DNA from 3 places in the Micromonospora sp. NPDC049374 genome. Region 3 is predicted to be linked to each of the others. Evidence: riboswitches for the same ligand, from Rfam matches in the RefSeq annotation. Region 3 holds a riboswitch; each other region holds the start of a gene.
The links. Region 3 has a riboswitch for cyclic di-AMP ahead of AB0J93_RS18900 (hypothetical protein). Riboswitches for the same ligand answer to the same signal wherever they lie in the genome.

Region 1 (3,268 bases), on a different contig from region 3:
CACGCTGACCGGCGCGCGCAAGCCCTCGCCGAGTGCGAGGTTGTACAGCTCGTCCAGCTCGTGCCGGCTCAACGGCTGGCCGACCACGTCGACGATCTCCCGACGGGTTCCCTCGCGGCGGTCGTGCACGTACCCGCCGGTGCCGCCGGAGTCGCGGGCCACCACCTTGAGGTCGACTCCCTCGCTGACCAGCAACGGCTCCAGTACCTGCCCGACCTCGCCGCCGAGCGCCGCGCAGAGCACCACGTCGACGCCGAGGGACAGCACCATCCTGGCCTGCCACACCCCCTGCCCGCCCGGGTGCAGGTGCAGCTCCGGCGCGTCGCTCGGCTGGTCGATGGTCACGGTCAGCAGCGGGGTCGGGGCGAAGATCATGACGCGGTCGCTCATGACCGCTCCCCGTTGTCCGTACCGCCGTCGCGCCTGGCGATTCGCTCGTTCATGGGGCGTCCCTCCCGTTAGCGGACAAATACCGCTTCCTGGTACGACGGTAACCAAGGAGACGCGTCATCGCGCGCCGAAGGGACGGTGCCCCGCCGACCAGCGGTGGAAACGCAGCGCCGGGTGAACCGCTCGTGAAGAGCGGCTCACCCGGCGCGACGATGGACTCAGTACACCGACAGGTGGACGTGGTTGGTGTGGTCGCTGGACGGGTCACCCCGGGCGCCGCTGTACGACTTCCAGCCGCTGCTGGGCAGCCAGATCTGCCTGTACCAGATCACGTAGAGCACCGCGAGCCGGTCGGCGTTGTTCACGAAGTACGCCGCCAGGTTGTTGCCGTAGGACCGGTCGCCCCCGGTCGCGTCCCCGCCGAAGCCGTTCTTCTGGGCCGCGAAGTCGCAGGCCCGGCCCTTCGGGTGCTCGCCCGAGCCGCCCGAGCGGTAGCAGGAGACGTACCGGGTGAAGCCGGCTGACTTGGCCTGCTTCAGCGCGTGCAGGGTGCGTGGGGTGATGCAGCCGTTGGCCGGGGTGGGGTCGTTGACGCTGCACGACTCCGAGGGCCATGACCCGTCCGAGTTACGGGGAGCGGGCTTGGCGGTGGGGCTCGACCCGCTGTTGCGCGAGGGTGACCGGGCGGCCCGCTCGGCGGCCCTGGCCCGTTCGGCCGCCTCGTCCCGCTCGATGGCCACGGTCAACGCCCGCTCGGCCTGGTCCTTGCGCTTGGCCATCACGGCCACCTGCTTGCGCTGTTCCTGGATCTCCGCGTCCAGCGCCTGCTTGGTGGCGCCGACCTCGTCCCGGGCCGTCTGGAGTTCGCGCAGCGCGCGGTCCTCGTTGGCGGCCACCGCATCCAGCGCCGCTGCCCGGTCCATGAAACCGGCCGGTGACCCGCTGTTGAGCAGCGCCGACGCGGCACCCAGTCGCCCGGTGCGGTACGCCTGCGCGGCGATCTCGGCAACCTTGGTGCCGCGCTCGGCGACCTGGCTCTCGGTCGTCTTGAGCTGCTCGGCAAGCTTCTTCTGACGCTTCACCGAGCGGTCGAGCGCGGTCTTGGCGTCGAGGTAGCCCTTGCTGGCGGCCTCCAGTTGGGCCCGCAGCGCCGGGGTGCCACCCTCGTCGTCCACATCGCCCGGGGCCGCCGCCCGCAGCGGCTGCGGTGCCGCGGCGGCTGGGGAGAAGGGGGCCAGCGCGACGCCGAGGGTGAGGGCGAGCGCGGCGGCGATCAGGGCCGCCGTACGGGCGGCCGGTCTTACCGTTGCCACTGCTGGCATGCACATTTCCTTCCGTCAGCCGCCGACCGGGTTAGCTGACGGGTTCGGGACGGAAGATCCCTACCGCTGACGCGGATACACCCCAGGAACATGGTTCCCCGGTTCGCCCTGGCGGGCGATTAGGCGGCGGCCGCCGCCGGCACCGGTGGGTGCCGCCTGGCGGGGGCCGGGTCCGAGCCTACCGGTGCCCATGTGACCGGTGCAGCTGCTGTTACTGCTGGTGTTCAGTTGTTGACTAGTAGACCAGATCAAAAGCGGACAATAACCCTTTTTGGGGCTATTGCTCCCGTCACCACCGGGCTGCCCCGCAGTCCCCCGGATCCGATCGCGGCTCGATCTGCAGTGTCGCGTGCTCGATCTGGAAGTCCTCGTGCAGTGCCGAGCGGGCCGCTGCCAGCACGGCGCCGACGTCGGCGCCCGGGCTGACGGTCAGGTGCGCCGAGGCGACCTCCATGCCGGAGGTCAACGTCCAGACGTGCAGGTCGTGGACGCCGGCCACGCCCGGCACCGCGGCCAGCCGGTCGTACACCGCGGTGACCTGAAGGTGTTCCGGCGCGGCCTGGACCAGGATGCGTACCGCCGCCCGACCCAGGCGCCACGTCCGGGGCAGAATGAACGTGGCGATCGCCACCGCGACCAGCGGGTCTGCCCACCACCAGTCGGTCACGGTGATCAGTAGGGCGGCCGCGATCACGCCCAGCGAGCCCAGCAGGTCCGCCAGCACCTCCAGGTAGGCACCGCGCAGGTTGATGCTCTCCCGCGCCCCCGGTCGCAGGAGAGCGAACGCGGCGATGTTGGCGAGCAGGCCGAGGGCCGCCACCACCAGTACCGGGCCGGCGAGCACCTCGGGTGGATCCCCGAACCGGCGTACCGCCTCGACCAGCACGTACACCGCGACGCCGGAGAGCAGTACCGCATTGGCCAGGGCCGCGAGCACCTCCAGCCGGTAGAGCCCGAAGGTGCGTTGCGGGTCGGTGTCGGCCCGTCGGGTGGCGGCCACGGCCGCGAGAGCCATCCCGATGCCCAGCACGTCGGTGAACATGTGCCCGGCGTCGGAGAGCAGGGCCAGCGAACCGGTCCGTAGAGCGGTGGCTGCCTCGACCAGCGTCAGCGCGCTGAGCAGGGCGAATGCTGCCCACAGCCGGCCGGAGTGGCGGTGCGCGGCGTTCGACACCGCAGCATGGTGGTGGTCATGGCCGGCACCCACCCAGACACCTTGCGTCGTCCGCCGGGCCGGGGACGGAGCTATGCCAACATCGCTATGTGTGCAATCGTCGGGTGGCTCGCGGTGCTCGGGCTCAACCGGTCGGGTCGACGGTGGTCAACCGCTGAGTGGCCCGGGACAGCGCGACGTAGAGGGTACGGACACCGGAGCCGGGCTCCGCCCGGATCTCCGCCGGGGCGACCAGCACCACACCGTCGTACTCCATGCCCTTGGCCTCCAGGCTCGTCACCACCTGCAACCGCTCCCCGCCCAGCGCCCCCAGCCAGGCCGCGACCTGGTCCCGGCGGGGCACCGGCGTGATCACGCCGACGGTGCCCTCGACCTCGCCGAG
Region 2 (3,268 bases), on a different contig from region 3:
ACGTTCGAAGCGGGTAGTCCGACACGCGTGTCGCATACCGGCAGCTATGGTGTGGCGATGCTGCTCTCCGACCGCGACCTGGTCTCCGAGATCAAGGCGGGCACCCTGGCGCTCGAACCATTCGAGCCCACCCTGGTGCAGCCCTCCAGCATCGACGTACGTCTGGACAAACTGTTCCGGGTCTTCAACAACCACCTCTACACCCACATCGACCCGGCCACCCGGCAGGACGACCTCACCTCCGCCGTCGAGGTGCCCGACGGCCAGGCGTTCGTGCTGCACCCGGGCGAATTCGTGCTCGCCTCGACGCTTGAGGTCATCTCGCTGGGCGACCAGCTCGCCGGCCGCCTCGAAGGCAAGTCCAGTCTGGGACGGCTCGGCCTGCTCACGCACTCCACCGCCGGCTTCATCGACCCCGGCTTCTCCGGTCACGTCACCCTGGAGCTGTCCAACGTGGCCAACCTGCCGATCACCCTCTGGCCGGGCATGAAGATCGGGCAGCTCTGCATCTTCCGGCTCTCCTCGCCCGCCGAGCACCCGTACGGATCGGCCGTCTACGGCTCCCGCTACCAGGGTCAGCGCGGCCCGACGCCGAGTCGTGCCTGGCAGAGCTGGCGCACCTGGCCCACCCGGTGACACCACAGCCACGCCGCAGCCGTTGATCCACCGTCCCGCGCCTACGTCCGTCCGCCTCAGCCGGGCCGGCCGAAACTGTGCACCGGGCTGCTGTCCAGCCGCTTCATCTTGACCGGCTGACCCGCCCGGGAGGCGTGCACCACCCAGCCACCACCGACGTACATGCCGACGTGGTGCAGGTCCCGGTAGTAGAAGACGAGGTCGCCGGGGCGCAGTGCGCCGCGACTGACCGACGCGGTGACCCGACGTTGCCGTGCCGCGTTGTGCGGCAGTGCGACACCAGCCCGCGACCATGCGGCCAGCGTCAGCCCGGAACAGTCGTACGCGTTCGGCCCCTCGGCGCCCCAGGAGTACGGCTTGCCGATCTGGGCACAGGCGAAGGTGACCGCCTCGCCGGCCGGTCCGCCGGGGTAGCTGGCCGGACAGGGGGCCGGCCGCAGCGGCCCACCACCTCCCTTTCCGTACGCCCGCAGCCGGAGCCGCTGCAACCGGTCGATCTCGGCGTCGATCTGTCGCCGCTTCGCCGCGAGATCGGCCTCGGTACCGGCGAGCTGATCGATGGTGCGGTCGAGCCCGGCCTTGGCGGCGGCGAGTTCGTCGCGCAGTTCACTCGCGTGCCGGACGTCCTGCTGCTGGAAGCGGGCGTACCGGTCGAGCAGGCCGAGTTGCTCGACGACCTCGCCCGGCGACCGGCTGCCGAGCAGCGTGTTGACGGCCCGTACCTGCTCACCCTTGTACGCGCGGGCAGCGAGCTTGCCGACCCGGTCCATGGCCTCGTCCACCTGCCGTTGCAGCGGCGCGATCCGGGCGGCCAGCGCGTCCGCCTCCCGCCGCTTGGCGGCCAGGTCCTGCCGGGTGGCGTTGTGCTGTTCGATGACGGGTTCGAGCCGGTTCCAGTCCTCGTCGATCTGGCGCTCGATGTCGGCGACCGTGGGGTCGGCCCCGGCCGCCGCCACGCCGCCGGTCAGCATCACGGCGGTCGCGGCCAGTGCGGCAAGGATGCAGCGGTACCAGCGGAAACGCGGCGCAGCCGTCGGTCGGCCGGGCATCCCCGGCCGCGATGACGGTGGCCGCGGGGCATGGTGTGCCACCGGGCTCAGCACTCCTTCTTCCCATACCGCCTACCGGGTTAGCTGACGGGTTCGGGCGGGAAGGGGCGCCCTACCGTGACTCGCACGGATTCACCCCGGGTACCTGGTTCCCCGGCTCGCTGAGGAGCGATTCGGCGGTGTCGGACCGTTACCGCCCTGGGTGGGCGGAACTGCCAGCGGCCGACGATTGCCCAGCGTAGGGACGATCGGAGTCAATACGCAACACAACCGCACCGTCACCGTGGGTGCTGACATCTGACAATGGCGAGGGCCCCCGTCGACTTGACCGGGAGCCCTCGGGCGTTCCTGCGCGACCGCTCAGCGGGCGCGGGTGGTGACTCAGCCGGGTCGGCGGAAGCCGGCGACCGGCATGGTCGTGATGGGCGATACGTTCACCGGTTTACCGGCTCGAGCCGCATGCACCATCTGGTTGTTGCCCAGGTAGAGCCCGACGTGGTGCAGGTCGCTGAAGAAGAACACCAGATCACCGGGACGGGCGTCGGAGCGGGAGATGGCCTTGCCCTCGTTCCACTGGGCACCGGTGAAGTGGGTCAGCGAGATGCCGGCGGCCCGGTACGCGTACTGGGTCAGACCGGAGCAGTCGAACGAGTTCGGCCCGGTGGCACCCCACACGTACGGCTTGCCGACCTGGGCGCAGGCCGTCCTGATGGCGGTGCGGGCGGCGTCGCTGACCACACCGTTGATGGTCGGGCAGTTGGTGGTCTTCACCGTGGTCACCGGCAGCGACCGTTCGAGCCGCTTGATCTCGGCGTCGATCTTCTTCTTCTTCGCCGCCAGATCCTTCTCCTGCTTCTCCTGGGAAGCGATCAGGGCGTCGAGCTTGGCCTTCTGGTCGTCGTACTTCTTGCGGATCTTCATGACGCCCTCAAGCTCGCGGCGCTCCTGCGACGCGAGCCGGTCGAGGAGGGCCATCTGCTCACCGAGATCGTCGGGCTTCGCGTTGAGCAGTACCGCACCGAGTTCCGCGGACGGGCCGCTGATGTAGTAGCGGGAGGCGAGGTCGGCCACCCGGTTCATCGCCAGCTCGGTCTCCAGGGCCAGCGGCTCGATCTTCTTCCCCAGGCTCTTCGACTTCTGCCGGTTGACCCGCAGCTCGGAGCGCACCTTGTTGTACTGCTCGATGGTGGGTTCCAGCTTCCGCCACTGCTTGTCGATCTGGGCCTCGATCTCGTCGACCGAGGGTTCGGCGTACGCGGGGGCGGCGAGCAGGCCGGCACCGACCGCGGCGGCGGCGACGAGGACAACCAGCGCACGGGCGGCCCTACGCAGGCCACCCGGACGGGATAGTCCTGGCGCACGACGATGAAGGGGCATGGTTGCCACCGGCAGCGTCTCCTTTGCAACCGACCGCCGGGCGTCCCGCGAGCGGTAAGGGGCGGGGACAGAGGACCCATGGCGGTCGGTGCCCCACATTAGGGAACGGCAGGTGGGGAATCAAGGCGACCAACGGCTCATTCACCTTTGCGCGACGGTACGCACACTAAGGGTGTCGACCGATTCGTTACAGTTACGTGCGCCAA
Region 3 (3,268 bases):
AGGTGCAGACGCCCATCCCGACCGGGCCCGGGGCACCCCGGGTCGACGTCGACGACGACATCATCCTGGTCTCGTTGACCGATCCGGAGGACCCCTCGGTCAGCACCTACAACATCGCCGAGCACCAACGCGGCAAGCCGCTGGTGTGGCTGGCCGTACTCTTCGCCGCCGCCATCGTCGCCTTCGGGCGACTGCGGGGCCTGGCCGCTCTGGGTGGCCTGGCCGCCAGCTTCGCCATCCTGCTGACCTTCGTGCTGCCCGGCATCAGCGCGGGCCAGCCGCCGCTCGCGGTCGCCATCGTCGGCGCTTCGTTGATCATGTTCGTGGTGCTGTACCTGACCCACGGCGTATCCGCCCAGACCTCGGTGGCCGTGCTCGGCACGCTCGCCAGCCTGGTACTGACCGGGCTGCTCGGGCTGGCCGCGACCGGGGCCACCCACCTGACCGGATTCGGCAGCGAGGACGCCACCACCCTGTCCATGTTCCGCGGCGACGTCGACCTGCACGGCCTGCTGCTCGCCGGCATCATCATCGGCTCGCTGGGCGTACTGGACGACGTCACGGTCACCCAGGCCGCCGCGGTCAACGAGCTGCGCCACGCCAACCCGAACCTCTCCCGCCGGGAGCTGTACCGCTCGGCCACCCGGGTCGGGCGGGCACACATCGCCTCGGTGGTCAACACCATCGTGCTGGCGTACGCCGGCGCCTCGCTGCCACTACTGCTCCTGCTGACCGCGGACTCCCGTGCGCTGGGGCAGATCCTGACCAGCGAGTTCCTCACCACGGAGATCGTTCGAAGCGTGGTCGCCACGCTCGGGCTGATCGCCGCGGTACCGCTGACCACCGCGCTGGCCGCGGTGGTCACCACCGCCGGGCGCGGCGACACCGGCGTCCGCAGTGGTGGATCCACCCCCGTGGTTCCCCGGCCGGCGACGGACCGGGCCGAGGCGCTCCGCGCCCTCAGCACCCCACCCACCCGAAACACATCCCCCGCCACCCCCTCGGGGTGGCCCGACCCGGACAGGAGCACGGACACCACATGGTGACACTCCTCAACGTGACCGCCCCTGCCGATGCGGCTCGTAACCGTGTCGCTGGTCACTCAAAGCGATTACGAAATGACGCATCTCGTCGGGTTCGGGGCGTAGAGGCACAGATGGACTGTCGGGTAACCTCACTGCCGGTCACCGCCGAAGGCGCGCAGCGGCGCCTGCGGTGCCACCGCCCAATCGCCGTCAGGCGAGCCGGGAACCCAGGTACGTGGGGTGAATCCGCGAAAGCGGTAGGGGCCACTTCCGTCCCGAACCCGTCAGCTAACCCGGTCGGCGGTCGATGGAAGGGAAAACAGTGACGGCACCCCTACGCCGCTGGTTGACACCCGTGGTGGCCGTGTTCGCCGCGTTCGCCGTGTTCGCCGGTCCGATGCCGGCGACGGCCGCACCGAACGACCCGAAACCAGCGGAGCACGACGACGACCCGCCGATGCTCAACGACTTGATCGAGGCGACCACCCGGGACTACTCCAAGGCCAAGGCCAAGCTGGAGAAGTCCAAGAAGCGCCAGCTCCGACTGGCGGTCGAGGTCCGCTCCGCTCAGGCCGACCTGGACGCCCTCTCCCCACAGGTCGCCCAGATCGCCACCCAGTCGTACCGGACGGGCCGGGTCGGCGCGATCGCCATGCTGTTGCAGAGCAGCGCACCGGACTCGTTCATCGACCGGGCCTCGGCACTGGACGAGCTGAACCTGGTCAACGACAAGAAGCTGGGCGAGGTCAACGCGATCAAGCTCCGCGCAGAGCAGGCCAAGCTCGCGCTCGACGCCGAGGTGCGCGAGCAGAAGAAGCTGACCAACGACATGGCGCGCAAGAAGAGCGAGGCGGAGAAGTCCCTCCGACTGGTCGGCGGTGTCGGCCTGACCGGCGGGCTGGTGGACGCCACCTCGCCGGTGGCCCGGATCGCGCCGAACCGGGCCTCGGACGGCGGCTGGAAGCCCGAGTCGTGCAGCCAGAACGACCCCACCACGTCGGGCTGCATCACGCCCCGGACGCTGCACATGTACAAGGAGGTCAAGCGGGCCGGATTCAACCGGTTCGTCGGCTGCTTCCGCCCGGGTGACAAGTTCGAGCACCCCAAGGGCCGGGCCTGCGACTGGTCGTTGCAGAACAGCGGCTTCAGGCCGTGGCACAACAACGACACCCGGATCTACGGCAACAACCTGGCCGCCTTCCTGGTCCGCAACGCCGACCGGCTGGGCGTCTACTACGTGATCTGGAACCGGCAGATCTGGTTCGCGGCGACCGAGCGCTGGAGCTCCTACAGCGGCCCGTCCAACCACACGGACCACGTTCACGTGTCACTGCTCTGATCGCCCGACGCGACGCACCGAGGGCCGTCCCGTCAACCGTGGCGGGACGGCCCTCGTCGTTCAGGACGTCGTCGTCGGTCGCGGATCAGGGCGCGGTCGCCATCGCACCGCCGAGTTCGGCGGGTTCCGCGGCCACCGCCCGCACCTCACCGGCGGCCAGGCGGTACGACATGCCGACCACCGCGCACCGCCCGGCAGCCACCTCCGCCGCGAGGGTCGTGGAGGAGGCCAGCATCGTCTCGACGGTCCGCGCGATGTGGATGTCCACGATCCCGTCCAGTTCGTGCACTCCGGCGTCCTGTGCCCGGTGCAGGCTCGGCACCACGGCGTCGACCACCGCACCCAGATGCCCGGGAGGCGTGGTCGCGGTGGCCAGTGCCTCGCGGGCCGCCTGGACGGCGCCGCACGAGTCGTGGCCGAGCACCACCACGAGCGGCGTACGCAGCACGGCCACCGCGTACTCCACGCTGCCCAGTACCTCCGACCCGACGGTGTGCCCGGCGGTGCGGACCACGAAGAGGTCGCCCAACCCGCGATCGAAGATGATCTCGGCAGCGAGCCGGGAGTCGGAGCAGCCGACGATCACCGCGAAGGGATGCTGTTCGGCCGCGACGGCGGCCCGCCGCCCGGCGTTCTGGTTGGGATGCCGCAGCGTGTCGGTGACGAACCGCCGGTTGCCGGCGAGCAGCTCGGCCAGGGCCCGCTGCGGGGCACCCGGAAGATCCGCAGTGAGCAGCTCGCGTTCCGGTCCGGGCTGCGGGCCGGGCGTTCCGGGTCGACTCATCCGGCTGCACCTCATCTCTGGGAGGAATGCCTGGTCATCCCGGCCGGCGCTGGTCACGGGCTGCCATCACGGTCACACGCGGCATAACGCACGTCAAGCTATACGTGATATGCATTTCAT

Region 1: it holds a riboswitch for cyclic di-AMP, as region 3 does, so the genes downstream of both, AB0J93_RS18105 (hypothetical protein) here and AB0J93_RS18900 (hypothetical protein) in region 3, are expected to answer to the same signal.
Region 2: it holds a riboswitch for cyclic di-AMP, as region 3 does, so the genes downstream of both, AB0J93_RS12805 (NlpC/P60 family protein) here and AB0J93_RS18900 (hypothetical protein) in region 3, are expected to answer to the same signal.

Annotation. Positions count from the first base shown of each region.
Region 1 covers NZ_JBFAQH010000010.1:117,355-120,622, forward strand. Annotated here, with positions in the region: gene AB0J93_RS18100 (PfkB family carbohydrate kinase) at 1-390, opposite strand, end outside; gene AB0J93_RS18105 (hypothetical protein) at 609-1,712, opposite strand; cyclic di-AMP (ydaO/yuaA leader) riboswitch at 1,717-1,848, opposite strand; gene AB0J93_RS18110 (cation diffusion facilitator family transporter) at 2,002-2,919, opposite strand; gene AB0J93_RS18115 (AAA family ATPase) at 3,011-3,268, opposite strand, start outside.
Region 2 covers NZ_JBFAQH010000006.1:177,831-181,098, reverse strand. Annotated here, with positions in the region: gene dcd (dCTP deaminase) at 58-636, shown strand; gene AB0J93_RS12805 (NlpC/P60 family protein) at 693-1,685, opposite strand; cyclic di-AMP (ydaO/yuaA leader) riboswitch at 1,740-1,874, opposite strand; gene AB0J93_RS12800 (NlpC/P60 family protein) at 2,067-3,077, opposite strand.
Region 3 covers NZ_JBFAQH010000011.1:34,437-37,704, forward strand. Annotated here, with positions in the region: gene AB0J93_RS18895 (YibE/F family protein) at 1-1,046, shown strand, start outside; cyclic di-AMP (ydaO/yuaA leader) riboswitch at 1,213-1,344, shown strand; gene AB0J93_RS18900 (hypothetical protein) at 1,348-2,364, shown strand; gene AB0J93_RS18905 (carbonic anhydrase) at 2,450-3,148, opposite strand.